One region of the Paenibacillus sp. FSL F4-0125 genome, then DNA from elsewhere that is predicted to be linked to it. Evidence: predicted binding sites of a transcription regulator. Region 1 holds the regulator's gene; the other holds the start of a gene.
The links. The regulator LexA, encoded in region 1, represses DNA repair genes until DNA is damaged. The targets are predictions, from matches to a motif close to CGAACATATGTTCG.
Positions count from the first base shown of each region.

Region 2: a site for LexA is predicted at 5,351-5,364, ahead of addB (helicase-exonuclease AddAB subunit AddB). Genes of this name have one in related genera too.

Region 1 covers NZ_JBBOZJ010000001.1:3,705,949-3,721,305, forward strand. The annotation lists gene NST74_RS16365 (ABC transporter ATP-binding protein) at 1-327, opposite strand, end outside; gene NST74_RS16370 (thioredoxin family protein) at 327-650, opposite strand; gene NST74_RS16375 (cyclic-phosphate processing receiver domain-containing protein) at 647-991, opposite strand; gene NST74_RS16380 (deoxyribonuclease IV) at 994-1,851, opposite strand; gene NST74_RS16385 (Fpg/Nei family DNA glycosylase) at 1,841-2,656, opposite strand; gene NST74_RS16390 (HAD-IIA family hydrolase) at 2,703-3,491, opposite strand; gene rnz (ribonuclease Z) at 3,776-4,723, opposite strand; gene metH (methionine synthase) at 4,868-8,245, opposite strand; gene NST74_RS16405 (FixH family protein) at 8,424-8,861, opposite strand; gene NST74_RS16410 (HAD family hydrolase) at 9,122-9,907, opposite strand; gene NST74_RS16415 (hypothetical protein) at 9,941-10,468, opposite strand; gene NST74_RS16420 (DUF896 domain-containing protein) at 10,518-10,727, opposite strand; gene NST74_RS16425 (LysM peptidoglycan-binding domain-containing protein) at 10,837-11,250, opposite strand; gene lexA (transcriptional repressor LexA) at 11,547-12,173, shown strand; gene NST74_RS16435 (L,D-transpeptidase) at 12,421-12,759, shown strand; gene NST74_RS16440 (hypothetical protein) at 12,906-13,286, shown strand; gene NST74_RS16445 (hypothetical protein) at 13,507-14,085, shown strand; gene NST74_RS16450 (methyltransferase domain-containing protein) at 14,086-14,862, opposite strand; gene NST74_RS16455 (MBL fold metallo-hydrolase) at 15,027-15,357, opposite strand, start outside.
Region 2 covers NZ_JBBOZJ010000001.1:5,057,457-5,072,813, reverse strand. The annotation lists gene NST74_RS22595 (energy-coupling factor transporter transmembrane component T family protein) at 1-166, shown strand, start outside; gene NST74_RS22590 (Na/Pi cotransporter family protein) at 220-1,206, opposite strand; gene NST74_RS22585 (class I SAM-dependent rRNA methyltransferase) at 1,306-2,730, shown strand; gene NST74_RS22580 (DUF4097 family beta strand repeat-containing protein) at 2,995-3,669, opposite strand; gene NST74_RS22575 (MerR family transcriptional regulator) at 3,905-4,699, shown strand; gene addB (helicase-exonuclease AddAB subunit AddB) at 5,495-9,007, shown strand; gene addA (helicase-exonuclease AddAB subunit AddA) at 9,010-13,137, shown strand; gene NST74_RS22560 (exonuclease SbcCD subunit D) at 13,178-14,359, shown strand; gene NST74_RS22555 (SMC family ATPase) at 14,361-15,357, shown strand, end outside.

The DNA of each region.
Region 1 (15,357 bases):
GTAAAAACGTAAATAAGCGTAAGCCCCTGTAGCTACGACCTCCCACACCGGATCATTTAAAGACATCTTTTCCATCAAGGAAGGACCGATATAACCAATTTCTTTACGAACATCACGAACATCACATTGCCCATATTTATAACCCAGCACTTCTACAGTCCCTTTGCTAGGAAACAGGTAACCTGTCATAATCTCTAGAATTGTTGTTTTACCAGAACCGTTCCGGCCCAAAATGACCCAGTTCTCACCTTCCTTAACTTCTAGCGACACATCATCCAAGATTAAGCTTTCTTCCCTACGAAGAGATAAATGTTGTAATGAAATGATTATGATATAACACCCCTTATGTATTCCAGCACCCGCTCAACTGAAACCATTGAATAATAAATATTCGGATCATCTGTCCGGTCTGCAGAAACCACTAGTAGCGCAGGTACGCTGGTTATACGATAATGTCTTACAAGATTGGGGAGCATATTCACATTGCCTGCAACCATCTGGAGTTCAGGGGGTAAAAGATGGGCCGCCACTTCTAACATTCGTTCAGCTGCCTTACAAGTACCGCACAATGGAGTGTGTAAAAATACTACAAGCGGTTCTCCTGCGCTCTTGAGCGCGTCCAGTAATTCTACTTCCTGCATTTCCTTCATTTCAAGTCCGTCTCCTTGGAGATATCACGAAGCTTATCAGAACTTAGGGGGCCATTTACCAAAAGCATCCCCTCAGGTTTAGCCGTGTATAAGATCTCAAACATTTCTCTTCGCCCCCATAGACTGGAAGTATGCAAATAAATTTCTCGGGGATATAGTCCTTCCAGTACGATCCGTCTAGCAACTTCTCCACCCGAATAATCATCCGGCCCCATATCGTAATCCAGTGATAAAATATCCACCTCACACTCACGCAGCATCAGAAGACATTCTTCCGTCGTACGAGCCAGAGCGAACCCTTTCGGTACCTTTCGAAGATCATCCATATAGATATGAATCACAATTACGCCTCCGCTTCAAACCAACCACGCACAGTAGCAATTTCTTTTCGATGACTGCCATCCGCACCCTTCTCAGTTTCCATGACAACAGCTGAGCTTCGTAAAAGCTCGGAGGACAATAAGCTTTTCAGCCCCTGCTCTCCAATATGTCCTTGTCCGATTCCAGCATGCCTGTCACGTCTTGAGTCGAAAGGAAACTTAGAATCATTTAAATGAACCGCAACAAGATGTGGCCAAAATCCGAGTTCCTCTCCTCGTACAAGGAAGTCTTCCGTTCGCTCAGGGTTCCAGATACCGGCTGCGTAAGCGTGACAGGTGTCCAAACAGAATCCTATGTTCTCCGGAAATTGGCTGAGCTCTCGAACTTTCACGAGTTCTTCAAGTGTAATTCCTTCCGTTCCATGGTTGCCTGCTTGATTCTCAATTAGGAGCTTCGCACGGCCATCCCAGGACTGCAGCACCTCATTCATACATTGTATAATATTTTGATAGCCTTGTAACGGCTCCATTCCACCAAAATGTCCAAAATGTACAACGATGCCTAATGAACCACAAGCTTCTGCAATCTCCAGATCATTTAAGAGAGAAGCTACATAAACCTTTCGCGGAGTAACATCCTCTACACCAGCCGCCATATTAATCCCATAGGGTGTGTGCGCAATCGAATCAATCCCTTTTTCCTGACAATAGTGTGCACAATCCCTCGTATCTCGGACATCCACCTGTTTAAGTTTCAAACTACGCGGATTTTTAGGGAAATATTGAAAACATGTTGCACCGCTCTCCCAAGCGAATCGGGCAGCTCTCCCATATCCACCGCGAATGCTAACATGAGCCCCTATTTTGGGACTATTCGTCATGCTGACAGTCTGGGCAATAAAATACTTTGCGTCCAGTCTGCTCTGTTTTAATAATGGTTCCCCCATCACGAAGGCAAGGTTCGCCTTCACGATCATACACTTTACATTGATTATTATATGATCCTGTAACTGTATCCCCAGTCATAAAAGGCATTTCCATGTACCCACCAATTTCAGTAGCCTCAGTCAGTACTTTTTGGATGCTCTCATAAAGGCGGGCTATAGAATCCGATGTTAAATTCTGAACTTGAGCAGTAGGTAAAAGTCTAGCTTCAAAAGCAATCTCATCCGCATAGCAATTTCCGACTCCAGCCATCACATGCTGATTCACCAGCAGGCTTTTGAGCGCACCACGCCGTCCCTTTAATAATCCTGTGAATCGTTCCAGTGTCATTCGACGATCCAACAGCTCAGGTCCAAGCTTACCCATTGTGGCTTCACTTTCCTTAACGGACAGCAAATGTAGATACCCTAAGCGAAGTCCTATGAAGTAAAGGATATGATCACCAAATGCAATTTCAACCTGTGTGTTTCGATCCGGACGTTCTTCCTCAGTACCATAAAAAAGCATTCCACCTAGCATCAAATGTAAAAGTAGTCTTCGTCCATCATGAAGGTGAAACAAAATATACTTGGCACGCCGCTCAACAAAAACAACACGTGCGCCGATCAATGCTTTTCTAAAAGTATCTGTTTCCATGTTAATTGACTTTTCTCTGTTCACGATCACATCAGATATTGGCACATTTATAATATGCTGACTTAGCAGCTTTCTATAATTCTCCATTTCCGGCAGTTCCGGCATAGCTCATCGTCCCCTCTAAGTTGGTGAAGTAATAAGATCCTAGCTATTATACACCGAGAAACGTTTTAAGTTCAGTTAAATCGGCACAAATTTCATCCGGTGAGATCCCGGTAAGATTTTTATAGTGGTCAAGATTGTCGGCATTTGTTAATCCCGTAAATACAAGAACTGTCCGACAGCCCGCATTTACTCCAGCAGCTATATCAGTTCGCATATTATCACCGACAACCACTGCATGTTCAGGCTCGATACCAAGAAGATCTGTCGCGAATTTGATTAGATGAGATTCCGGCTTGCCAATTACTACCGGACTCACACCACTAGCAGCCTCAATGGCTGCACCAATGGTACCCGCCCCCGGCATGACGCCATCATCTGATGGCAGCATTAAATCCGGGTTGGTGAGTACAAACTTTGCCCCTCCCAGAATCCAACGCGAAGCTTGTGAGAGCGACGTATAGTTGAAGGAACGATCAATACCTTGCAGTACATAGTCAGGTGAGTCTGTCACGATGCGAAGCCCCGCTTCTTTACAGGCCTCACACAAACCCTCTTCTCCAAGTATCGCCACTGCAGCCCCAGGTGATTCCTCAGCTATGTAACGCGCGGCCGCCATTGATGAGGTACATACCTCCTCAGCTTTCGCATCGATTCCCATTCCACATAAGTGAGCAGCCACATTAGCCGCTGTGCGCGATGAATTGTTGGTAACAAATAGAAAAGGAATGCCTGCTTCTCGTAATCCTTTAATCAGTAAATCAGCACCGGGAATCATCTTATGCCCATGGTATAACGTACCGTCAAGATCAATCAATAACCCTTTAATCTGTTCCATTATAAATCCCTCTATTTCCATAAGAAATTTAATTAATGTGATAAATAAATAATGATATTAATAAATGCTAAGCCTAAGCCCAGCTTGAATTTGGAATAGTTCATTATCCTTTGGGTTTAGTCCTATTGCCCGCTGGTATTCGGCAAGATTTCCAGCCATTCGTACGTCTTTCACGCTGTGATCACTTTAAATCTAACACACTTCGTCGAAAGAAATCGAACGAGAGTCTCAGCCAGCATTTTTTAGCATAGGACTGTCATTTCCTGCGCTTTCCCGGAAAATAATCATTTCCCCAATTGCCCGTTTTGTCTTCGATAAATTGGATATGTGCTGAATTCTTCAGCTAACAATGTCTCTGGAAAAACGAGCTCAGCTTCTTCCAGCAAAGGAATCAACTCCTCAGACGAGCTGTACCGAGAGCTGAAATGAGTGAGCAATAGTTGACCTGCATTGGCTTCCTTTGCTAGCTCTGCAGCTTGACGTGCTGTACTGTGATGGTACTGATACGCCATTTCTGCCAGATCATGCCCAAAGGTTGCTTCATGAACGATTAGGTCTGCATCAAGTGAGAGTTCTAAAGCTCCAGAACAAGGTCTTGTGTCACCTAAGATCGTAACAACCCGCCCTCTTTTAGGCTCTCTGACAACATCAGCCGCGCAGATACGAATACCTTCGTCCGTTATAACATCTTCACCTTTTTTTAATTTTCCATATATCGGTCCAGGTTTCAAACCATAACTCTTAAGTAATTCCGTATTGAGGCTCCCGGGACTATCCTTTTCCGTTACCCGGTAACCATAGCTGTCAATACGATGCTCTAATAATGTCGCCTCCACTTTAAAGCCATCATCCTCGAATACCGTTCCTCCGGTATGCTCGACAATCTCAATTTTGTATGGAATACGAGATTGACTCACAGCTAAGGATATATCTAAGTATGCTTTCAATCCAGGTGGTCCGTAAACCGTTAACGGAGAGATCCCTCCCTGATAACCACGACTCGATAACAGACCTGGAAGGCCAAATAGATGATCTCCGTGCAAGTGAGTAATAAATAGCTTTTCCAGCTTTCCTAGGCGAATCGGTGAACGAAGAACCTGATGCTGAGTTCCTTCCCCGCAATCAAACATCCAAATACTACGACGTTCTTCCAATAGTCTTAATGCAATCGACGTTACATTGCGCTGCAGAGTCGGCACCCCTGCATTCGTACCCAAAAAATATAATTCCATCCTTTTTCCTCCCCTCTTCTTATTAGCTGAACCATCTCTTGTCTATTCTAAACGTCCTTCTTCCAGCAAAAAACCCCCCAGTTACGGGAGGTTCCGCTGATAGGGATACAATCCCCTTACAGACCGGGTAAATCAATGACAGAATTACAGCTTTTCTACATTAAAATACTGCGCTTCTGGATGGGCGAATACCATTGCCGACACAGAAGCCTCGGGTTCCATCATAAAGCCTTCTGTAAGGTGGACACCGATATCCTCCGGGGATAATAGCTTAAAGAGGGGTCCCTGATCTTCCAGATCCGGACATGCAGGATAACCAAAGGATACACGAATCCCTTGATACCTTGCTCCATGTCTTTGTTTCATGGTCATATCTGCAGGGTCTGGGAAGCCCCATGTATCACGCATCATGTGATGAACACGCTCCGCTAACCCTTCCGCTACTTCAAGTGCAACAGACTGCAAGGCATGTGAGCGTAGATAATCACCATTCTCCTTAAGCGCTGTAGAGAGCTCACGAACACCGTGTCCCGCAGTCACCACGAGGAATCCAACATAGTCCATAATCCCACTGTCGACCGACTTCAAAAAGTCCGCTAGACAGAGATAAGGCTCAACACCTTGTCTTGGGAAAGTAAAAGTATGCAGAATCTCGGCCGTGTTCTGTGGATTATACACGATGATATTGTTACCACTTGATTGTGCCGGGAAGAATTGATACATCGCATGTGGAGTAATCGTACCTTCCAGTATCGCTTGATGTAGAATATCATCTACAGTACCTTTCAACTCAACAGTACGCTCGTCACCAGCAGCTAACTGCGCCTCTACAGAACCACGTAGACCCAAATGATGACCGAGCAACATTTGCATATTCACATAAGGGATAATATGCCCCAATGGATAATTACGAATTACATGGCGCTCTAAGTCTGGCGGAACAAATACAGGTGCATCTGGTGAAATTTTGGAGCGAACTGCTCTAGTTAACTTAGGAAGCTCTTGTTTAGGAGCAACTGCTACTGCAGATTCTGCCTCTACTCGAATTTCCTCGGCAATTTTCTCCCGTTCAACAGGATTCATAAGCCGATTAGCAATATCTAGTCCATCCATAGCATCCTTAGCATACAGTACTAAACCATCATACTCCGGACGTATACGTGTTTTGGTGAACTTTCGTGTCAGGGCAGCACCGCCTACCATAATGGGTACATCAATCCCAGCCGTACGTAAGTCTTGTGCCGTTAGCACCATCTGCTGTGCCGATTTTACAAGTAACCCAGACAATCCAATCGCGTCAGCTTTTTCACGACGAAACGCTTCGATAATGGACTCAGGTGGTACTTTTATACCCAAATTAATGATCTGATAACCATTATTCGATAAGATGATCTCCACTAAGTTCTTGCCTATATCATGTACGTCGCCCTTTACAGTAGCAAGCATGATCTTACCTTTTACCGATGTCTCATCCTTCTTCATAAACTGTTCCAAATGACCAACGGAAGCCTTCATCACTTCAGCACTTTGCAGCACCTCAGCAACAATCAGTTCATTGTTATTAAACAACCGTCCAACCTCTGACATCCCAGCCATTAGCGGTCCATTGATGATTTCCAAAGGTCCTGATTTAGTAAGCGCCTCATTAAGGTCTGGAATGAGACCTTCTTTAGTACCCTCAACCACATAAGAAGCCAGACGCTCTTCTAGCGAAAGATTAGAAATTTTCTCTTTTTTCTCAACCTTCTTTCCTCGGAAGGCGGCTACAAAAGCAGCAAGTGTGTCGTCATTCGTATTATAAATCAATTCTTCAGCAAGACGACGGTCTTCAGCAGGGATAGAAGCATAACGCTCAACCTTCTCGGTGTTTACGATCGCATAATCCAAACCGGCCTTAGTGCACTCATAAAGGAATACTGAGTTCAACACTTCACGTCCTGCTTCCGGTAATCCAAAAGAAACATTGCTGATCCCCAAGATCGTGTGAACACCTGGAAGAGCTTCTTTGATCAACCGAATTCCATCAATGGTTTCTTTGGCAGAGCCAATATATTGCTCGTCTCCAGTTCCTACAGGGAATACCAACGTGTCGAAAATAAGATCTTCTCCAGCTAATCCGTATTTATTCACAAGTAAGTCGTAGGAGCGTTTAGCCACTTCCAGTTTGTCTGTAGCCTTGATTGCTTGTCCTGTCTCATCAATCGTTCCTACAACGATAGCTGCACCATACTTATGAATCAAAGGAGTAACCAGCTCGAATTTTTCTTCACCATCTTCAAGGTTAATGGAGTTAATTATAGCCTTACCTTGACAGTACTGTAGTGCCAGATCAATAACCTTAGGATCGGTAGTATCGATCATTAGAGGAACTTTAACCTTCTTTACAACTAATTCTAAAAAAAGTTTAATATCTTCAATCTCATCACGGTCCGGATCTTGCACGCAGACGTCAATGACTTGTGCACCGCTCTTCACCTGTGCACGGGCAATTTCTGAAGCTTCCTCATATTTACCTTCGACGATTAGACGTTTAAATTTACGCGAACCTAATACATTCGTACGTTCACCCACCATGTATGGTCGGTTGTCGTTCTCGATATAGATAGGCTCAATACCTGAAAGTGCCGGTGGATGATTCCCTGTAAGCGGTCGTGGAGGAAATTGTGAGAGTGCCTCCGACATAGCACGGATATGTTCCGGTGTCGTTCCGCAGCAACCCCCTGCAATGTTAAGCCATCCTTTTTCTGCAAACGCAGCAATTTTACGCGCAAGAGAATCAGGAGATTCATGATAATGTCCATTCTCGTCTGGTAACCCAGCGTTCGGATAACAACTCACAGCCGCTGAAGAGATTGCAGAAAGCGAACGAATATGATCCCGCATGAACTCAGGGCCCGTCGCACAGTTCAGACCAATAGAGATAGGCTTGAGATGTTCTAAAGAAATATAGAAGGCTTCGATGTTCTGACCGGCAAGCGTGGTACCCATCGGCTCTATTGTCCCCGAAATCATTACTGGCAATTTGATACCTGTCTTCTCAAAGGCATTACGAATGCCTATACTTCCAGCCTTCACGTTCAAAGTATCCTGAGAGGTCTCTAGCAGTAACGCATCCACTTGACCATCAATCAATGCCACTGCCTGTTCCTCGTAGCTATCAACGAGCTCTTGGAAAGTGACGCCGCCTGTAACAGAGAGCGTCTTTGTTGTAGGACCCATTGCGCCTACGACATATCGAGGACGATCAGGTGTATCATATTTATCAACGGCATTGCGAGCTAGCTTCGCTGCAACCAGATTAATTTCGCGTGCCCGTTGCGGAATATCATATTCGGCAAGTACAACAGACGTTGCACCAAAGGTATTCGTTTCTATGAGGTCAGCACCTGCTTCGAGATACTGCTCATGAATCGTCTGAATTACTTCTGGACGGGTTAATACTAGCATTTCATTACAACCGTCCAATTCTTCCCCACCAAAATCCTCACCAGTCAAAGGCACCTGTTGGATCATTGTGCCCATTGCACCGTCTAGAATTAATATTCTTTGTTGTAAGCTTTCCTCAAGTGTATATTTAGCCAACGTATAGTCCCCCCAGTAAAACATTAGAGTAAGTTTAGCAGAATAAAGGAATTTCGGAAAGCCTTCCTTTCCACTCTGCATTATCTGTGATTATAGGATATCATTACTATTCTTTTAATTATGGTTTCACAGAGAGTTCCTTATTAGGCATAGAATGCTGAGTTCTAGCAGTTACGTGTGATGTAACAATATATTGTCCTTCTTTCTCAAGTGTTCCTTCTGCTTGATAGACTCCATCACCAACTAGCTTCCCTTTAAGTTCAATTTTCTGTTCATCATCATTTTTACTCACAATTTCGAATAGAACCTCTTTCGCATCATCCACCGCCAAGTTGTCTTGCGTCACCACAGCCTCAAAGGTCACCTTCTGATTTACAGCAACCTCTTCAGGACTCCAATGTAACTCAACTTTGATAGGCTCCATAGACATGTCCATGTCCATGTTCATGTTCATATTATGTATTCCAGAATGTTTGGTTTGGTCTGATGAACAACCTCCCAGAACTAAAAGTGTTGCACCTAATAATAAAGGAACGATTGTTCTTGAAATCTTCATATAGAGTCCTCCCAGCCGATTTGAGTACTAAGAATCTACCAATTCATGTTATACATTCTCCATCTATTATACACATTATTATTGGTTTTTCAGTATTTCATATCAATTCAGCCTAACTCTTGTGACTAAAATCATATACTAGATAATTCCATTAATTTTAAAAGCAATATGTAGATATAAAGAAAGACAGTAAGCCTCCTAGTAACCCAGGAACTTACTGCCTTCTTAAGGCTCAATGATTCAAAGCCTCTTACTCTACTTTATAAAGATTGGACTAATGAAAGAAGCTCTCCAAGATGTTTGATTTCATAATCCGGCTGAATTTCCGGATCCGGCTGTTTGCCTTTTCTATTAATCCAAACCGTAGTCAAACCTGTTGCCAACCCACCACGAATATCCGTTGTAAGCTTATCACCGACCATAACCCCTTGCTCAGGTGCAATATCTAGAAGCTCTAGAGCATGCAGAAAAATATCCTTATCCGGCTTTCCTTTGCCGAAGCTTCCGGAAATTACGATATGATCAAAGAAAGGAACGATTTCAGGTACACCATCTAGTTTCTCTTGTTGCAATGCAGGGCATCCGTTAGTCAAAAGCAATAACTTCACTTTTCCCTTCAGTTCTTCGAGCACCTGAATTGTTTCTTCATAGATGTAAGGCCGATTTCTACGCTCTGCTGCAAATTTGGCTGCTAATGTCTCAGCAAGAACTTCGTCCTCTACACCAAGTGCTGCAAGACCACGACGCCACGCCTCTTTACGGTATCCCGGTGCAAGCTGCTCCAATTGACGGAATTCCGGTTGTTCACCTGCAGTAAAGTTCCCCCAAAGTGCTTCAAACGGATTAATCCCAATCATTTTTGTAAATGGGTTCGTTTCGTATGATTCATATAGTGCTATGGCTTCTTTACGCACCGCAAGTTCCAGTTCTTGTGGATCAATCGTATCCCCAGCGGCTTCACATGCAGAACGAAATGCTTCATTGACGCTCCGATCATCCCAGAGCAGTGTATCATCAAGGTCAAATAGTACGGCAGAAATTGGCATTACAGGTCTCCCTCTCCCATGGCTGGTTAATTTCTATTCGTGAACTACTTCAATTTGGTGAGCTTTTGCGAATGCTTCCAGTCTAGTCCCCATCGCAGTTGTATCATAACGATTCATAAGTCTGGTAAAAATCCATTTCGTGCGTTTGCCTTTATGCTTAATAACAACAGCTCCACGCGAAAGGATAATTTTTTCAATATCAGTAGCTGGTAAATAGCGTTCGCGATTGAATTTTATAGTGGATAGTCTGGCATTCTCCACCTTCAAATACGGACGTCGGAAAAACAGAAGTGCCGCTAGTAAGTAGTACAAAACGACTCCTAGCCAATTCATCAGCATACCATTGCCTTTGGCCTGATCCACCGAACCAATCATCCAAAACATAGTACCAAGCACTAATAACACTACTGGAAATGCAATGTTACGGCCTTTAAAGGTTTCACTGTTCTTGCCAGGAGATTTGGATTTTGATGCGTAAATCGTTTCCTTCCCCTGTTTCTTTCTTTGCTTGTTAATTTGCTGTGTGTTACGTTGAACCATTCTTTCCCAAGAACGGGCCATATGCGTTCCCCCTAGTCATCCAGTAGTATCTATGAAAAGGAACAGGGTGTTAATGCTTAAGCCCCTTGTTACCTTGTTCATGCTCATCATTATCGACCAATTCAATCGTATTCAATTGTGCTCGGAAGTTATTGCGAATATTCCCCAAATAGATTTCACGAAGCTTGGCGCGTTCCGCCGTTTCCTCTTGATTAAGGCCTACGCTCTTCTGTTTGCGTGCCAATTCGTTAATACGCGCGACCAACTCATCAATGTTCAAAACTTTCCCTCCCCATATAAATTAATTCTAACTCTGCCATGAGAAAAAGAGCTTGTCAAGGTTTACTCCCTGCAAGCTCTATATGTCCTTCTATTATGTTCTTAGAATATTAATAAATAGGTAAACTGAGGATATCTCCAGCATTAATCTGACTGCCTTTAATGCCATTGGATTTTTTAATTCCTTCTATATATACAGCCGTCTTCATATCCGATGGTTTATTCTCAAGAGCAATACTCCAAAGTGTATCTCCGCGTTCAACCACTACGCGCTTCTCATCCTTCATTAAAGTAGTAGATCCTGCAAATACATTACCTACTACTGTGAGTCCTGATAGTACGAGCACAATGATCAATGTAAGTTTAATAACAAAATCTCTCCGGAACAAACGCATCAATCCTTCAAGCAAAAGGTCTGTAATCTCTTTAATCTGAGCTGAATAACGGGTAACAGGATTATGTCCTAAAGATTCAACCACTGGGGCTTTATCGTAGATGCTACGGTATGTACTGTATTTTAACATGAATATCATCCTCCAAACACTTGTTCTTACTTTCGAAATTATAATAACACGAACATGTGTTTTGTTCAATACTATTTTAGAACAATTGTTCTCTTTTTTTTCGAAAAGAGCAAATCACCCTATCATCTATAAAAAGAATCCAGCTGATCATTGTTTTAAAGTTCGCTTTATCAATACGAGACTACCATTTATTAACTCTTTCGAATTAATATTTATAATAGTTAGAACTTATGTTTGTGCGAACGGTAGTTCTATGTTATAATTTTCCCAAACATTACTATATGGGGTTGATTCCAATGTCAAAGATTTCAAGTCGCCAGCTGGCGATCCTGGAATTTATACGTAGCGAAGTCCGCAGCAAGGGTTATCCTCCTTCCGTTCGGGAGATTGGAGAAGCTGTTGGTCTTGCTTCCAGCTCCACAGTTCACGGTCATTTGGATCGGCTAGAGAAGAAGGGACTTATCCGTCGAGATCCAACGAAGCCACGTGCAATAGAATTGCTTGGCCAAGAGGATTCCGAGAATGTCCATCATTTCGCACAAACCGTCGCACGCATTCCTGTCGTAGGTAAGGTTACCGCCGGGGTTCCTATCACTGCTACTGAGAATATTGAAGACTACTTCCCGCTTCCAACTCACTATGTTGGAGATAACAAAGTATTTATGTTATCGGTTCAAGGTGACAGTATGGTCGAAGCTGGGATAATGAATGGTGACTATGTTATTGTCCGTCAACAACAGACAGCTGATAACGGAGATATCGTTGTAGCTATGACCGAAGAAGATGAAGCTACCGTTAAGACCTTTTATAAAGAACGTGATCATATACGTCTTCAGCCGGAGAATCCGGCGTACGAGCCTCTTCGCCTTAATCGCGTGACCATTCTCGGCAGAGTTATCGGATTATTTCGAGATATCCACTAAGTATGCACTCCTACCAAGCCAAAACGGATACCGTCCATTAAAGGATGGTATCCGTTTCTACGAGAAGCATAATGATACTGTTTACTGTAATATCAAAAGCTGTTCCACAAATGTGGAACAGTTTTTTTGTTTTCTAACTCAAATTATCCACACTAGAACACGCGTTCGCATACGCTATAATGGCCATTTTCTATTAATAACCGTTTAGGCTTTCTGCTCATATCCTATTAGAAAGGAGTGTTGCGCAATGCCAAATTACCGAATTATTGTAGATCTGACCCAGCGTATGCTGTATCTTCTTGATAACAACATTGTGATCAGAGGTTTCCCCGTCGGAATCGGTAAAATGTTAACCCAATCACCCTTGGGTGACTTCACTATTATTAACAAAGAACCCGATCCAGGTGGTCCATTTGGGGTCTTTTGGATGGGTCTATCTAAGCCTCACTATGGAATACATGGAAATAATGATCCCTCCTCGATAGGTCACGAAGTTTCCCACGGTTGTATTCGGATGTACAATGAGGATGTGCTAGCACTAGCTGCGATTGTTCCGATTGGAACTCAAGTAACGATCAGGAATTAATATATCCATAAATAAATACACCTCACTCATGGTTCAATGAATGGGGTGTGTTTGTATTTAAGTATTTTTGATGGCGTAATAGGAATTATGTGGTTATATGTCGAATAATGTTAACAGGATTTCAAATAGAAAGGAAGTGTCTGGTTTTGAACAACTCCAAAATTAGAACCCTCGTCGATTTTAAAGTCGATGCACTTGTTAAACTCTCAGGATTATTGTTAAATAACGATCAAGCTAGTGGAAAAAAAGTAAATCTACTCACCTCATTTGGCAGTATTCAAGGGACGATCTCCCCTTCCGTCTCCAATAAAGAGGATGTTTTTGACTTAAAATCTCTAATGGATGATGTCATTGTAGATGAATACATATCTTATTTAGGTGCGGAACATCCCGATAAAAATTTCAGCTATAACTTTGTAGTCCTCAATGATGTTTCTGTAAGACCCTATGCTAACTATGAATCATCGATCGAATACAAGCAGCTAATTGTGTATACCGATCAAATTACGGCTTTCAATTTCTTATAATTTTGACATATTCACATTAATAACTCTCATCTAAGCACTCAGTAACTGCCCTAGCATGCATTAAAGGCGGATCTCAGGGTGCTTTTTTTTGCTAATGCTGTAATTGTTCCTATATTTCAACGAATTTCACTTTTAGCAGATACTAGTCGAGAAGATTTAGGCATATCTTTCATTAAGTAATAAATCTTGCTCTGCTGAGATAACTCGGAGGTGTGATTCCATGCTGATTTTCTTGATGTACATATTTGGTATTATAGGAGTTGTCTTAATTCTTAGTGCCGGTTTTCTAGAATTGAAAAAGCTATCTACTTCTTCAGACCTTTCAAAGCTGTTAAACGCAATCTCATCCTTTAACATCATATTCACCAAAACGTTCATTCCACCCAATCAATCTCACTTGATCGCCCTTAACGAATCCTATAAGAAAATAGCCATAGGCAGTAGCGATCCGAAAACACGTAAAAAAGCTATAGCAAAACTGTATTCCTTCGATAATGTAATGGGATCAGAGATTGTTGTTAACGCGCTAACCCATTCAAAAGTATCCAAAAGACAACAAAGCAGCAAAGCAACCGCTTCAAGTGCGAATATTAATGTGCTTAATAGCGCTGACGAAGAGGTTAGTGTTATTGAGGAACTTACGCTTAAAATATATATGAACAGCAGTGAAATGCCTGTGTATAGTATCTCCTTCTTGCCAGGCTTATTGCCCATTAAACAATCCGACAATCAGTATAAAGAAGCTTACTCCCAAGTACAGCAGTTGCATGCATTTTTCAGGACGATCGTATCCGAATAATTATCTGATTTTTTCCGCAATAAGATGTATGAAAATCGCTATGTCTTTAAATGGTGATTCACTGCCTAATTTAAGCTCCAGCTCCACCATGTGTTTATTCCAATCTTCATTCATTTTCACTTCATTGTCTGCTATGTAACCATAGATATTATGTATTCCGTAAGTCCATCTAACCTCGTATCCGCAATTCTCAAGCCATTCCGCCAATTGATCATTTGTATAGATCGTAATTTCTGTTTGAATAATGCCACTATATTCTCGCATATTTTCAATGCTATCCAGAGCTCCCTGAGGATCTTTATTCATGATGGCTTTCTTCATCACCTTGGCCACAGGATTATGAGCGATCAGAGAGAGCATTCCATTTGCAGATTGTTTTTTACTAATGTCCATTAACATTTCTTTGGGATGTTCAAGATATTCAAGCACGTTGTGGCAAAATATCCAGTCATAACGCTCCCCCAACACGTCTGAATCCTGTAACGTAGTTACGTTATAAGAAATACTGAGACCTTCTTTCATCGCAGACTCTTGAGCCTTCGCTATCATCTCCGTCGTCGGATCTATTCCGGTTACTGTGTACCCCTTTCTGGCAAATTCATGACTAGTTATCCCAAACCCACAGCCGATATCTAAAATCGATGGCTTCTTTTCTAAAAGGATGTGATTTTCAATTTGATGCCAGGCGGTCAGGTAGAACAATCTCCCCCAAGGCATTTGGATATAATTCGAATAGGAACGCATCGATTTTGCAAAAGCTTCAGTTGTTGGTAACATTACTCCACTACCTCTTTCCTCTCAATTAATAACTTTATTTCCAACAGATGAAATCTACAAGCTCACAAGCTACAAAAAAACGGTCCTCTTTGAGGCCGTTTTACTGTTTTTAAAAACCATCAACGTATTTCTATTTCTACATCAACAGAGCTTCTATCTTTTTATTAGAATTGCAAGCTAAACCCATTAAACCGATGAATACCCGTACCATGTGCGACAAGTCCCTGTTCACGCAAAGCACGAACCGCCTGCTTTACTTCATGCAAAATAGATGGATCTAGACCTAACGTATTATGAGAGCCGAATACTTGGGTCACCTTTGGAATGTGCGCAATCTTTTCTAAAGAAGCCACTAAATCTTCCGGACTAGTCGAAGGATAAAATGCATAAACAGGTGTAACATCATACAATAAATCCCCTGTAAACAGATACCCTTTGGCATGATCAAAGACGCTTATATGGCCTGGTGAATGACCCGGTGTGTGGTAAATTTCT
Region 2 (15,357 bases), 1.4 Mb from region 1:
TATGGAGTTACGTGGCTTTGGAACTAAGAGCAAACGGACTTGGTACAGCAGTCGTCCGTTCTCCAAAAACGATTATATTGCCTTGAGCTTATTCGCTCTTATCGCAATATCTTCGACGGTAATTACTTTTTACGATGGTTCGCGGTTTTATAATATTTTCGATTGAAGTATAATAGTACAGTTGTGGAAAGTTTGGGTTTTAGGCGTTACAGTATATCGTTACGATTGAAGACGTTTCTCCAGTCTTGACCATACAGGCAGGTAACATAATGGGAGTGCGATTAGCGAGCATACTACATTAAAAATAGTCTGTGCATGGGCGATTTGTGAGGCGACCCCTCCGCCAATCCATGCAGCAGTTGCTTGTAGGGGCCCGATAAGTGGCAGGAATAACAACGCTCCGCCAATGTTAAGGGCTACATGCGACCAAGCGACGAAGACACCAGATGATGAGCCGCCGATGGAAGCAATGACAGCTGTGACGCAGGTGCCGACGTTAGCACCGAGCACGATGGCTATGCCGAGCTCTGGGGGCATGGCACCCGAGGCAGCAATGCTCATTGCCATGGCAATAACCGCTGCACTGCTATGTAGCAGGGCTGTTAGACAGGCGCCAGCGGCTAGTCCCCACAGGACACTTGTGGCAGCGTGATCCAGGAACCAGAGGAATAGGCCACTCTCCTGAAGTGTCCCGCCGATGGACTGCATAACTGCGATTCCCCATAGGACTAGAGCGAATCCTGATACAGCCAGGCTGATGAATTGCAGCGGCTCTGATATTTTCCGGCACAGTATTGCCGCTCGTGACATATGCGGTAATTCCCCGGCTATAACGGCTGCTGCCCACAGACTCAGCGAGGCAGCCAGCAGTGGGGAGGCCATGGAATTGATGTGAAGTCCGATCAATTCTGTAGTCAAAGTGGTGCCGATGTTGCTGCCTAAGATAATGCCGAGTGTACGGGCATAGGTGAGCAGGCCGGCATTTACCATGCCGATGGTGAGTACAGTTACTGCGGTGCTGCTCTGGAGCAGGGCTGACAGTACGCTGCTTGCAATCAAGCCTTTAATAGGTGTAGAAGTAGCCTTATTCAGGCTTGTAGTTAACAGAGGGCCTGCAAGCTTGGACAACGCGGTTTCCATTAGCTTCATGCCAGCCAGAAAAATGACAAGACCATATATGATAGGGAAAAGCAGATCACGGAACATAGGGCATACTCCTTTGGACGAGGGTTGTACACCAATATATGAAAGTAACGTGTAGGACATGTATAAAATCATTTTTAGAAAAACAGGGAGTTGAAGTCATTGGCATCGGTTATTTTAGAACGTAATCGCAAAAAGAGACTAGAACAGGGCCATCCATGGGTCTACGCAGGTGAAGTGGCATCAGTAGAAGGAAACCCGGAAGCAGGAGGATTGGTTGATGTCCTTAATCATCAAGGTCGGTTTCTGGCTGTAGGATATTACAATCCAGCATCACAAATTCGGGTGAGAATTGTATCACAGGGACCTTTGGCTATCATGGACACCGCTTTTTTCGCTGAGCGGTTCGAGAATTGTCTGCAGCACAGAAAACGGTTCCTGCCGGGAGCAGATGCTTACCGTTTGGTATATGGTGAAGCGGACTTTTTACCAGGGCTTATTGTGGATCGGTTCGGAGATATTCTAGTTGTGCAGCTGCTTACACTCGGAATGGACAAGCGCCGTACAGAGATTGTTGAAGCACTTGTACAGGTTATGGCACCGCGTGGTATTTATGAACGCAGTGATGTTAGCGTGCGCGAGCTGGAAGGGCTGGAGCAGACTACAGGTGTGCTATACGGGGAATGTCCACGGCATGTTACTGTAAGTGAGAATGGCTTGAAGCTGGTAGTAGATATCGAAGAAGGCCAGAAGACAGGTTATTTCTTTGATCAGCGTGAGAATAGAGCATCCATTGCGCCACTCATGAAGGGCTGGGGTGGACGAAGCGGCATAACACTGCAAGAAATCGAAACAGAAGACGGCTCGCTACAGACTTTGCCGGTAAATAAGAGTGGTAAACACGTAACCTTCCCTTATTGGGATGGTGCTACAGTGCTGGAATGCTTCTCGCACACAGGCAGCTTCACTCTGCATGCATGCAAATATGGCGCGAAAAAAGTAACCTGCCTAGATGTTTCCGCTCATGCTATAGAGAGTGCGAAGGTCAATGTGGAGCTGAATGGCTTTAGTGACCGAGTGGAATTTGTAGTGGATGATGCTTTTGCCTATCTGCGCAATCAGGTCAAGGGGCTGGAGGAACGTTCAGAGCGGGCGACGGTTGCAAGCGGAACGGAATCAACAGCAGCGACTACAAATGCTAAATCTGGGGGCAAAGCAACCAAAACCGATACCTCCAAACCGATGACAGCAGGTGGAGGCAGAACTTGGGATGTAGTTATCCTAGACCCTCCAGCGTTTGCCAAAACTAAAAGTGCAGTAGCAGGTGCATGCCGCGGTTATAAGGACATTAATCTGCATGGCATGAAGCTGGTGAATGAAGGTGGGTATTTGGTTACCGCAAGTTGTTCTTACCACATGCAGCCGGATCTATTCCTCGAAACGATTGCAGACGCAGCAAAAGATGCTGGTAAAGTATTGAGGCTTGTGGAATGGCGTGCCGCAGGGAAAGACCATCCGCAGATTCTAGGCGTTAACGAAGGACATTATCTGAAGTTTGCGATTTTTGAAGTGCGGAGTAAGAAATAAACTGGCTGTTTCGTATAGGTAATGGATTTTGATCCGTAAAAGGAGTCCTCATTTGAGGTCTCCTTTTGCGGATTTTTTGTTATGTTCTGAAAAAAGTTGAATTCGGGATTAACAAGGTATGTCTGCGTAGTCCGAAAAGTTGCCAAAACAGCACGAAATTCATGAATAGCGACTCCTGAGTCCGAATCTAATCCAGAAATGCGGCTTATACTTTATTTTGAAGGAAGTCACGATCAAGCTTAATTTTGGCCCTCGGGTACATCACTACTCAGAAAATCGTAAGGTAATATCGCCGTTATTTGTATAAGCAGATAGTTTTTTCGAACCATTCTCTTTATTGGCAGGCAAATTGCTATCACCTTTCTTTACCTTGCTTAAGATCGCGAAATCATCATATGACCCTGAAATTGAACCGCTAATATTTCCGTTTTTTGTTTCAAGGGTTATAGCCGTCCCTACATTCAATTTGTCCAGTTGGATATTTCCGTTATTTATGTTTACTTCCACTGTCCCTAAAAACACGATTGTTGGTAATACAATACTTTCATTTGATGTTTTTAAAGTCAAATTTTTTAAAGTTGCATCAGGTATCCATACCTGAATAGTTCTGGTTACTTGCGAGCCTTTTCCTCCGATATAGTCGTTCCATTCCTTATTACTGTCACTTACCATTGACAGTTCTTTATCGTCAGATAGATTAATCTTGTAAAAATCTTTCTCACTTTCATAGTAAACAATATGAATTTGTTCATCTTTAGATTGGAGGATATTTATTTTTTTGTCCTTTACATCAATTGTTAAGGTATCAATCTTTTGGGCAGGTATGGTGTGATTTCTTTCCTCCATGGAAGTGGCGTCGGAGGAACATCCTGCTAATGATATCAATAGTGTCACCAAAATGCCTATAGTAGTTAGTGATTTTTTTGCAGTACTTTTCATTATAAAACGCTCCTTCGTTAAATCATTTTTCTTTTAAATATAGCCAGTCCTACGAATGCCAATCTTAAGCTGCTATGCAGACAAGTTCCAATATGCAACAAAGCATTAGAGTTGAACAAATGATCTTAAAAAAGTCTACCCTAATAAATTCATTTTGTTTTTCGTTGCGTTTATCAGTCGTGTATGTTTTAATCATCATAAACTTTTGTGTTACAAAAAGGTCAAGAGGGTAGATATGAAGAACTATTTTACAATTAAGCAAGCAGCAGAGATCGTAGAGATGACCACTGAGACCTTGCGGCACTATGATCGTATTGGATTAGTCAAGCCATGCCATAAAGATGAATTATCGGGATATCGGTACTATTCCGAGCAGGAGCTCGTAAAGCTGCAAACCATTGAACTGCTCAAAGCAATGGATCTTACTTTAATGGATATTAAAGATATTTTGCAGCAGAATGATCTCTCTAAAGTAATTGCATTTCTAAAACAAGCAGAAAAAAGAGCAGACGATAAAATTGCTCGTCTGCAGTATGCAAAATCGAAAATTAAACGTGCCTATCTACATTATGAAAATAAGTTCCACGACGGTTATAGTCAAAGTGAAAATTACTTTGTCAGACACATAGAGGAAAGGGTAATTATGCTTTCGAATAAAATGGAAAGCCCCACACTTAAGAATTTATGGGACTATCACAGACATTTCTATCAACAAATTGAAACGTCTCTGCATTCAGAATTTCTGTTTGAAGATATGGCAGGAATGTTCACGACTGAAGGAATAACACGATTATTTGCTGTTTGCTTGAAATATCCGTCTTTAGAGGGGCTGACTGTACTACCAGAAGGGGACTATCTGTGTGCAATTTGTACCGAAGAGAATAAGAATGCTGTATTACAAAAGTTACTTGAAAGGGCAAAGACGGAATACGATGTGTGTCCAGATTTTGTTCTTCATAACATTATTGTGACTGGAATATTGCAGTGGGATTATCAGATACAACTGTTCATTAAGAAACGCACATGTTAGATTGAAAGTCGCTAATTTAGCGGCTTTTTTTGATTAAGGAATCATGTTTTTTGCCCCTGACTGAGGACAAGAACGTTATACTTCGCCGATTAGATAAATATTTAACTATAGTTCAATGTTATCTATTAACCTAACTGGCAGATTAACGCTATAAGTCTCTTAGGATTAGTATGCGTTAGTTGAACGACAACAGCGGCAGTCTAAAACTTATTTTTCAAAAGCTGACGATTTTTCAATTCATAAGCCGCGTTAAATCAATGACTCTAGTCTTTAGGGTGTTCATAGGGAAGAAGTTGCTATAGGACTCAAACGAAACTAAACAGCGAAAAAAGCCTAGATTTTGACCGTTACGGACTCCACAGGCGCTATTGACCTCAAACTAGCCGAGATGGGGGACTTTCGCGACGAATAGCTTCACTGGAGTCCGAAAAGTTGCCAAAACAGCACGAAATTCATGAATAACGACTCCTGAGTCCGCAAGTAATTAATGTAGCTAGCAGAAGCAAAAATGTTGAGTGTTGAACGCAGAACGTTGCGCACCGGGTATTAACAAACTAGAAATACTAGAAATACTAAACAGCAAGTCACCAAAATATGTTAGTTGCTGTTTACTTCGAAGCTTTTTTATTGTAAATCATTAGAAAATACTAGCAAACGCATGTTCTGATTTGTGCGGTTATGCTATACTGAGGGGACGAGGAACGACTGAACTTTTTCATTTGAACATCATCACACGGTGGATATTTCACCTTATGTCATATACATTTTCTCCGCTACGGAAGGAGTCTATCATTTATGTCGGTAACCTTTTTACTAGGCCGCTCAGGCAGTGGCAAGACAACAAAAATATGGGAGTCTATCTCATCTTCATTAGAGAAGGAGCCTCTTGGCGCACCGATCATTATTCTAGTACCGGAGCAAGGTTCTTTTGGAGCAGAACGGGGGCTTCTCACCGTAGGGAATGTGAAGGGGAGCATTCGGGCGCAGACACTAAGTTTTTCTCGGCTTGCTTATCGGGTGAAACAGGAAACTGGGGGTAGCGCTAGCCTGCCTATCAGTGAAGAAGGCAAAAAGATGTTAATTTATAAAATTATCCGCCGTCGTAAAGAGGAACTAAAATTGTTCGGTGCCTCAGCAGACAGACCGGGTTTTGTGGAACGGCTGAATCAACTGCATACGGAGATGAAGCGTTGTTGCTTGGCTTCCACTGATTTAGAGGATCAGTTGTCTGCAATGCGAGGCGCTATTGCAAGGAGCCCTATTCTTGAAGGAAAGCTGGATGATTTACAGGTGGTATTCAGCGATTTAGAGAAGGAGATGTCGCGTCTCTACATCGATGAAGAGGATCGTTTAGCGGAACTAGCTGAGCATATTCCTGATTCCTCCTACATTCGTGGAGCGGAGATTTGGGTAGATGGGTTCCATGGCTTTACCCCACAGGAATTCGTAGTGCTTAGAGAATTAATGCAGCAAGCATCGAAGTTGACCGTCTCACTTACACTTGATCGCTCCTATCCCTATGGAGATCAGTTGAATGAGCTTGAATTATTTCACCCAACTGCGGTTACTTACATTAAACTGCGTGGAATAGCTGAAGAGCTGGGCATGGATGTGTGGGACGAGCTTTTGGAGCCAGCGGTTCTTCCGCGTTTTGAAGAAAGTCCTGCTCTTGCTCATCTCGAAAGGGGATATGACCGTCGAAAGGTCTGGTTTGGTGCAGATGAACTGGCAAATGAAGCAATATCTATAGGTGCAGCAGTTTCTCACAGAGCAGAGGTTGAGGGAGCGCTGCGTGAAATGATCAGGCTGGCACGAGATGAAGGTGCAAAATATGGTGAAATGGCCGTATTAATGCGTAATATTGGAGATTACGAACAGCTGATTAAACCGTTGTTCCAAGATTATGGAGTGCCATTTTTTCTGGACCAGAAGGTAAATGAGCTGCATCATCCATTGGTAGAGTTTGTACGTTCCGCATTGGATGTAGTGCGTCGACGCTGGCGCTTCGAGGATGTTTTCCGCTGCGTAAAGACAGAGCTTTTGCTGCCGCTGGACGGGAGTATTACGCGTGAGGATATGGATGATTTAGAGAATTATGTGCTGGCTTGTGGGATTCAAGGGTATCGCTGGACGGATGGCCGTTCTTGGAAAGGAATTCCTAGCTTGTCGCTGGAAGGCGGCAGACAGATGGATGAAGAACTGCTTGCTACGATGGAACGATGCCGTGCCAGTATAACGGGTCCTCTATTTGCTTTTGAGAAACGGATACAGAAGAGTAGAAGCGGTCTTGAACTTTGTACCGCCGTGTACAAGCTGCTGGATGAGACGGATGTTGCTCGAAAGCTGGAGAAACTTAGTGTTGATTCTATGGAGAAGGGGCAACCCGAGAAGGCTAGAGAACATAGTCAGCTGTGGGGTGCAGTGCTTGATCTGCTTGATCAGATCGTTGAAATGATGGGCAACGAAAGACTTGAATTTGATGTGTTCACCGGAGTCCTAGAGACAGGACTTGCTGAGCTTAAGATGGGACTTGTTCCTCCCGCGCTCGATCAAGTACTGGTTGGTAACATGGATCGGACTCGACCAACGGGAGTTAAATACGCTTTTTTGCTTGGATTTAATGAAGGTGTTGTGCCTGCGCAGTTTAAGGAAGATGGAATTCTCTCGGAAGGCGAACGCTCTGTGCTTGAGAACGCCGGTATGGAGCTTGCTCCTGGTGCTTCTCGTAAGCTGCTGGACGAGCGGTTTTTGATCTATAATGCGCTAACGACAGGAAGTCGAAAGCTCTGGATTAGCTACGCCACTGCTGATGATGAGGGCAAGGCGCTTCTTCCCTCTGAGGTAATCCGTCATTTGCATAGAATGTTCCCAAGGGTTCATGAGCACATCCTATCCACACTTCCCTCTGCGGGACTACCAGATGAAGTCAGAGATTCCATTCACCTGGGTTACATTGGTCATCCAGAACAGAGTCTTCGTGCATTGATTATGCAGCTACGCCAGTGGCGTCAAGGGACCGAGATCCCTGTATTGTGGTGGGATGTTTATAATTGGTTTGCGTCTGATGAGAAACGAAGCCTCGAACTGAAACGTCTGCTCAGTTCATTGTTTTATCGTAATGAGGGAACGAAGCTAAAGCGTGGTACTAGCCTGCGATTGTATGGGGGATCGACACTGCGCGGCAGTGTGTCCCGGATGGAGAAGTTTGTTGCTTGCTCCTTCTCCCATTTTGCATCCTACGGACTTAGATTGAAGGAACGCCAGCTATATAAGCTGCAAGCACCTGATATTGGACAACTGTTCCATGCTGCGTTAAGTGACATGGCGGTAAGACTGAAAGAAGAGGGCCGCGGCTGGGGAAGCTTGTCTCCAGAGGAATGCCGGCGTGAGGCAAGTGAAACGGTAGAACGTTTATCGCCGATGCTACAGGGTGAAATTCTGATGAGCTCTAAACGTTACGGATACATTTCCCGCAAGCTAAAGAACATTGTTGGACGTGCTTCTGTGATTCTGGGCGAGCATGCCCGCCGAGGTAGCTTTGAGCCGGTAGGGCTGGAGCTGGATTTTGGACCGGATAAGGAGTTGCCTCCTTTAAGAATTACGCTGCCGAATGGCTGTGTGATGGAGGTTGTTGGACGGATTGACCGTGTAGACATGGCCCGTGGAGAGAATGGAATTCTTCTGCGAGTAATTGATTATAAATCGTCTCAAAAAGATCTCAAACTGCATGAAGTGTACTATGGATTATCGCTACAGATGCTGACCTATCTGGATGTGCTGCTTACGTACTCGGAGCAATGGCTCGGGCAACCGGCGCTTCCAGCAGGGACACTGTATTTCCACGTACATGACCCACTGTTAACCTCATCTAACGGGATGAACAAGGAACAGGCAGAACAAGAATTGCTGAAACGCTTCAAGATGAAAGGACTGCTTACAGCAGACCGCGAGGTAGTATCCTTGATGGATACGACTTTAGACAAAGGGTATTCTTCTATCGTGCCTGTAGCAGTAAAAGCTGATGGCAGTTTTTATAGTAGTGCTTCTGTAGCTACACCAGAGCAATGGGGGCACTTATTATCATCCGTTCGGGGAACGATCTCGGATATCGGGACACGCATTACGGAAGGTGATGTGGCGATTGAGCCATACCGGATTGGGCAGGAGACAGCCTGCACATTCTGTTCCTTTAGACCCGTCTGCCAGTTCGATGAAGCCGTGGAAGGCAATGGCTACAACAATCTGGGTAAGCCAGGGAAGGACGTTATTTGGGATCTGCTGTCCCGCAAAGGAGGAACTACACCGTGAGTATGAAGTCTGAAATAGAATCGAAACCGGAAGGAAGCATATGGAGTGATGACCAGTGGCGCGCCATTGCTGAGAGCGGTGATGATATCCTCGTTGCCGCGGCGGCAGGTTCCGGTAAGACAGCGGTACTTGTAGAACGGATTATTCGCAAAATCAGCAAGGAAGAGAATGGCTTTAGCGTAGATAGATTGCTAGTAGCTACGTTTACCAAAGCTGCTGCTGCCGAGATGCGCCAGCGGATTAGGGAAGCACTCGATCGGGAGCTTGAGGAGAATGGAGAAAATGACCATTTACGCCGTCAGCTGTCGTTGCTTGGGAAAGCCTCGATTACAACACTACACTCCTTCTGTCTGGAAGTGATCCGGCGTTACTATCAGATTATTCCTATAGATCCCGGTTTCCGTATCCTGAACGAACATGAAGCAGAGATGATGCGGCAGGAGCTGCTTCAAGAGCTACTGGAGGAAAAATATGGTGAAGTGGGTGAAGATGGCGCGGATAGTGTATTTGTACAGCTTGCTGACTGGTTCAGTGGTGAACGCAGTGATGATGCGGTACATGCGCTCATACAGCGACTGCATGATTATGCCCGCAGCCATCCTTGGCCAGAGCAGTGGCTTCGTGATACCGCAGCTGATTTCTCATTACCAGACACAGATAGCTTAGGCCGAACTCCTTGGGTGCTAAGTATTCTTGAAGAAGCGAAGCTGACCCTTGCGGGTGCAGCCAGTCAGCTTATCCAAGGCCGGGAGATTGCGCTACAGCCGGGTGGTCCGGCGCCTTATGCCGAGAATCTGACGGCCGATCTTGAGATGGTAAATGCATTGCAGGAGGCCGTGAATGAACGGCCATGGGCAGAATTATATGATATTTTCATGGAAGTATACTTTGGGAAATTGAAAGCTTGTAAGAAGGATTCGACAGATCCTGGACTGCAGGAAATGGTTAAAGAACTGCGCGATAGTGTGAAGAAGAGTATTTTAGATCTTCAGAAGGCATTGTTTGGCCGTCCTGCCGATGTTTTTTTGCGAGAACTGAATGAGGCGGCTCCTCTTATGGCAGAGCTTGCTGAGACGGTGATAGCGTTCGGTGAACGTTACCGAGTCGAAAAAGCAGGACGGGGTCTCGTCGACTTCAGTGATTTGGAGCATTATTGTCTGCAAATTTTACGTCATCCAGATTCTCTACCGGGCCATTCCCTGCCTTCTGATGCAGCGATGGAGTACCGTGCCCAATTCGATGAGGTTCTGTTAGATGAATATCAAGATACGAATAGTGTGCAAGAAGAGATTGTGCGGCTTATCTCCCGCGAAACACCTGGTAACCGATTTATGGTCGGAGATATGAAGCAAAGTATTTATCGGTTCCGTCTGGCAGAGCCGGGGCTGTTCCTGGATAAATACCGCAACTTTGGCTCTAATAATGCCGGAGGTGGCAGCAATACAGTAGGCGAATCCGAGCTAAGCGAGTTATCTGATAAGCCTAATGAATCGTCCGGCGGTTCGGTTATCGATCTGGCCCGTAATTTCCGTAGTCGTATGGAAGTTGTAAATGCCGTAAATATGATTTTTCGGCAGATTATGAACAGGGCAGTGGCGGAGATTACTTATGACGAACGTGCTGAGCTTGTGTATGGTGCGAATTTCCCGGGTGCAGCAGAGAAGGGGCCAGATACTTTTTTTGCACCGGAGCTATTATTGATCGATCGCGGAGCGGCAGCAGGTAAAGTAGAAGAGACTTCTGAGGACAGTGAGACCCCACTTCAGGAGAGTGAAGCCATTGAGAGTGAGACTGTGCAACTGGAAGCACGGGCGATTGCTCGGCGTATTTCACAGATGACTGGCCTGAATGGCGGATCCCCGCTGCTGATTTATGATAAAGGGCTTAAGATTATGCGCCCAGTGATTTATGGTGATATCGTGATTTTGCTTCGTTCGGCGAGAATATGGACCCCTTTAATCATCGAAGAGCTGCGGATGGAGGGAATCCCTGCTTATGGAGATCTGAATAAAGGATATTTTGAAGCCACAGAAGTAGAAATTGCACTTTCACTCTTGAAAATAGTTGATAATCCTCAGCAGGATATTCCACTCGCTGGCGTGCTTCGGTCACCTGTTGTTGGTTTAACTGAAGAGGAACTGGCTACGGTTCGGATGTGCAGCCATGGTTCTTTCTATCGTGCTGTAAAAGTGGCAGTGAACATGCAAGGTGTAAAAGAAAATGAGGAAGAGTACGATCTTTTCTCAGCTCATGAAATGGAATCGGCAAGCACCGCTGATATAAATACGTTCTCTAATGAGGCCTCTTTTGACAATAGCGTTCATGATGTAGGAGCAGAAAGTGAAGCTGTACCGCAGATCAACCCAGAGTTGAAGCGTAAGCTTGAGAATTTCCTGAGACAGCTTGATAGCTGGAGAGATGCAGCTAGACAAGGCAGTCTTAGTGAGCTGATCTGGCGTATTTATGGTGAGAGCGGCTATCTGGAGTGGGTTGGAGGACTGCCTGGAGGCTCGCAGCGCCAGAACAATCTTAAGGCTTTATATGATCGGGCGGTTCAATTTGAGAATGATACTGCGGCGCGTGGGTTGTTCCGTTTTCTGGTGTTCATTTCACGGCTTCGTGAGAATGGCGGAGATCTTGGTGTAGCAGGTGGCAGTGGTGAAGAGGGCAACGGGGTCAGAATAATGACCATCCATAAATCCAAAGGCTTGGAGTTCCCTGTTGTTTTTATAGCGGGTATGGCGAAGCAGTTTAATCGGCAGGATCTGCACTCTCCATTCCTGATGCACAAAGAACTCGGCTTCGGACCACGTTTTGTGGAGCGGGAAACACGTGTCAGCTACCCAACGCTTCCTTATTTGGCTATTAATCGTCGTACACGACTTGAATTATTGGCTGAGGAAATGCGGGTATTATATGTAGCTTTAACTCGCCCGAGAGATAAGATGATTCTAGTCGGTACCGTAAGAGATTTACCAAGGAAAATCGCTAGCTGGAGCAGTGTGCAGAATCGGGAAGAATTGTTGCTTGCTGATCATTTATTAGCCCGGGGACGTAGCTATTTGGACTGGGTTGGACCGGCATTGATCCGACATCCGGCAGCGGCTATTCTTCGTAAGCTAGGTGGTTCAGAAGGTACTGTCTCGACAGTGCTGCACAGCGATATCTCGAACTGGAGCATCACTGTACAGAATGCTTCCGACCTGAATTCAGGGGCATTCCTTCCAGCGGATAACGCTGAAGACAAAGCAGAAGAACGTCTATCTGTACTCAAGGCGCTGCAAAAAGGTGCATCTGTAAATGTTTATAGATCAGAGAATAGCGAAGAGATTGCCAGAAGACTAGAATGGCCTTATCCTTATACGGCTGCCTCTGGCATTCCTGCCAAAACCTCTGTTACGGAGTTAAAAGCTTTGTTGTCGATGCAGGACCAGCCTTCTTATGATCTCCTAGAGGAAGGCGGCCACCCTGCTACCTCAACAGAAAACAATAAACGTAGAAATGTGGCAGGAGCAGACAGTCTTCATTTACGCCGTCCGAAATTTATGGAGAAACGCAGTCTAACCCCAGCGGAGCGCGGGACAGCCTACCATACAGTTATGCAGCATATTCCGCTTGAGGGTTCAGTTGACCCTAAGGTTGTGGAAGAAACATTAGCACGACTAGAGAGAGTGGCTATTCTAACTGCTGAGCAGGTGGAGGCGGTGGAACCGGCTCAGATAGAGGCCTTTTATACGAATGAACTTGGTCGTAGATTAATAGATTCTTCTTGGAAGCTTAGAGAAATGCCTTTCAGTTATATGGTTCCCGCAGACGAGGCTTATAGAGGGCTAGATTATATGAATAAAGCCGTATCAGAGCTAAACCCAGAGAATCATAATGAAAGCTTTAGTGAAGCTGTGCTGATCCAAGGGGTGATTGACTGCCTGTTCCGTGAAGAGGACCGGATCATTCTGCTAGACTATAAGACGGACTCTGTTTTAGAACATCAGGGTGGGATAGAAGCGCTTAAGGAAAAATATCGTTTTCAGCTAGAGTTATACAGCAAGGCATTACAAGATATTTTGGGAGAACCGATCAGCGAAATTTGGCTGTACTTTTTTGACGGCGGACATGCTGTGAAATTATAAATCTATTCATTGCCGCATAGAGCGGGGAAAGAGGACGAAGATGCGGATATTGCATACGGGAGATTGGCACCTCGGCCGAACGCTGGAAGGAAGAAGCCGGCAGAAGGAGCAAGAGCAGTTCATAGATGAATTGGTGGAGATCGTCGATTTTCATAAAGTGGATTTGATTCTGATGGCGGGAGATGTATATGACTCCGTTAATCCACCAGCGGCTTCAGAACAGCTATTCTATGAAGCTGCTGCTAGGCTGACTTCAGGGGGAAGACCACTTGTTGTGATCGCCGGAAATCATGACCAACCGGAGCGCGTATCTTCTGTTTCACCGCTTGTATTAAGACAGGGGATTACATTGGTGGGTCTTCCTACTTCTGAGCCAGTGACTATTCATGCTGCGCGTACGGGTGAGATTGCTAAAATCGCAGCCCTTCCCTATCCCTCGGAGGCACGTCTCGGTGAACTTCTTGCTGGAGACAGCGGGGAAGAGGAGCTTCGACTGGCTTACAGCGCGCGGGTAGGCAAGCTCATGCAGCTGTTGGGAAGGGAATTCACACCAAAGACCGTGAATTTGGCGATGAGCCATATTTATGTGCTTGGTGGAGTGGAAAGTGATTCGGAACGTCCAATTCAAGTGGGCGGAGCTTATACTGTTGATCCTTCTGCTTTGGCCTGTGGAGCGCAATATACGGCACTGGGTCATCTCCATCGCGCACAGCGAGTTAAGGGGGAAGGAATGATCCGTTACAGCGGATCCCCGCTGGCATACAGCTTTTCTGAAGCAGGACAGGCCAAGTCGGTGACGCTGATTGATGTTGCGCCGGGTGGTGAACCGACCTTCGAAGAAATTTATCTTCGTTGTGGGCGTCCACTTGTACGATGGAGCTCCACTGGCGGATTACAGGAGGTATATACCTGGCTGGATGAAGGCAGAGATGCCTCTGCTTTTATAGATTTGGAAATTCGGCTTAGTGAGGCTATGTCGATGAACGATATTCAACGCTTGCGCAAGTCACGCGAGGGGATCATTCATATTCGTCCGATCTACCCGCAAATGGAGATGGAGCTCGAACAAATTTCCCGTTCGCGTATGCCTGTGCAAGAGTTATTCCGTAAATTCTATCAGCGTCAGACAGGTGGAGCGGAGCCGGAAGACAGCTTGATAGAGCTGTTCTTACAGCTAACCGAAGAAGAACGGCGTCAGCCAGAGGAAGGAGAGGAGAACTAAGGTGAAGCCTATTCTATTAAAAGTAGCAGGATTACAGAGTTATAGAGAAATGCAAGAAATAGATTTTGAAAGTCTGTGTGAGACGGGGCTGTTCGGGATCTTTGGACCAACAGGTAGCGGTAAATCAAGTTTGCTAGATGCTATTACTTTGGCAATGTACGGAAAAGTGGAGCGCGCTGTTAATGGAACACAGGGGATTATGAATCACTCAGAGGATTCACTCAGCGTGGCGTTTACCTTTGAGCTCACTTCTTCCGCTGGGGCACATCGTTATCGTGTTGAACGGAAGTTCAAACGGACAGGTGAGCAAACCGTCAGTAACACGATTAGCCGTTTCATTGAGATTACACCTGACGGGGATAACGTCATGGCGGATAAGCTCGCAGATGTTACGCGCTGCGTGGAGGAGCATATCGGTCTAAAAATGGATGATTTCACGCGAGCGGTTGTATTGCCGCAGGGTAAATTTGCCGAATTTTTATCGCTTCGTGGCGTAGATCGTCGGCAAATGCTGCAGCGCCTGTTCCATCTGGAACAGTATGGCGATCAGCTTGCAATCAAGCTTAGCCGACGGGTGAAGGAGAATGAGGCGGCGCTCCGCGCGCTCATCGCTGAGCAGCAGGGTCTTGGCAGCGCAGGCAAAGAGGATGTAGAGGCAGCGGCGGAGCGCCTCGAGCAGGCCACCCTTTATGCTGCGGAATGCCGCCGAAAGCTGGAGGCGGCATTGCAGGTCTCGGAGCGTTTCGCGCGTATTCGCGAGCTCCAAGAGGAACGCACCCGCCGCGAATTGCAGCGGCAGGGGCTGCTCGCCAAGGAGGAGGAGATTCTCCTCCTTGAACAGAAGCTCGGCCAAGCTGACGAGGCCGAGGCAAGGCTTCCCGCGCTTAAAGCATGGCGCAGCGCGGAAGAAGCCTTTAAGAGCCGATTGGCCCGCGCGGAGGGCCAAGAGGTGCTGGCCGCCGCCGCCGAGCAGGAGGCGGCGCGTGCCGCTGCCGCCG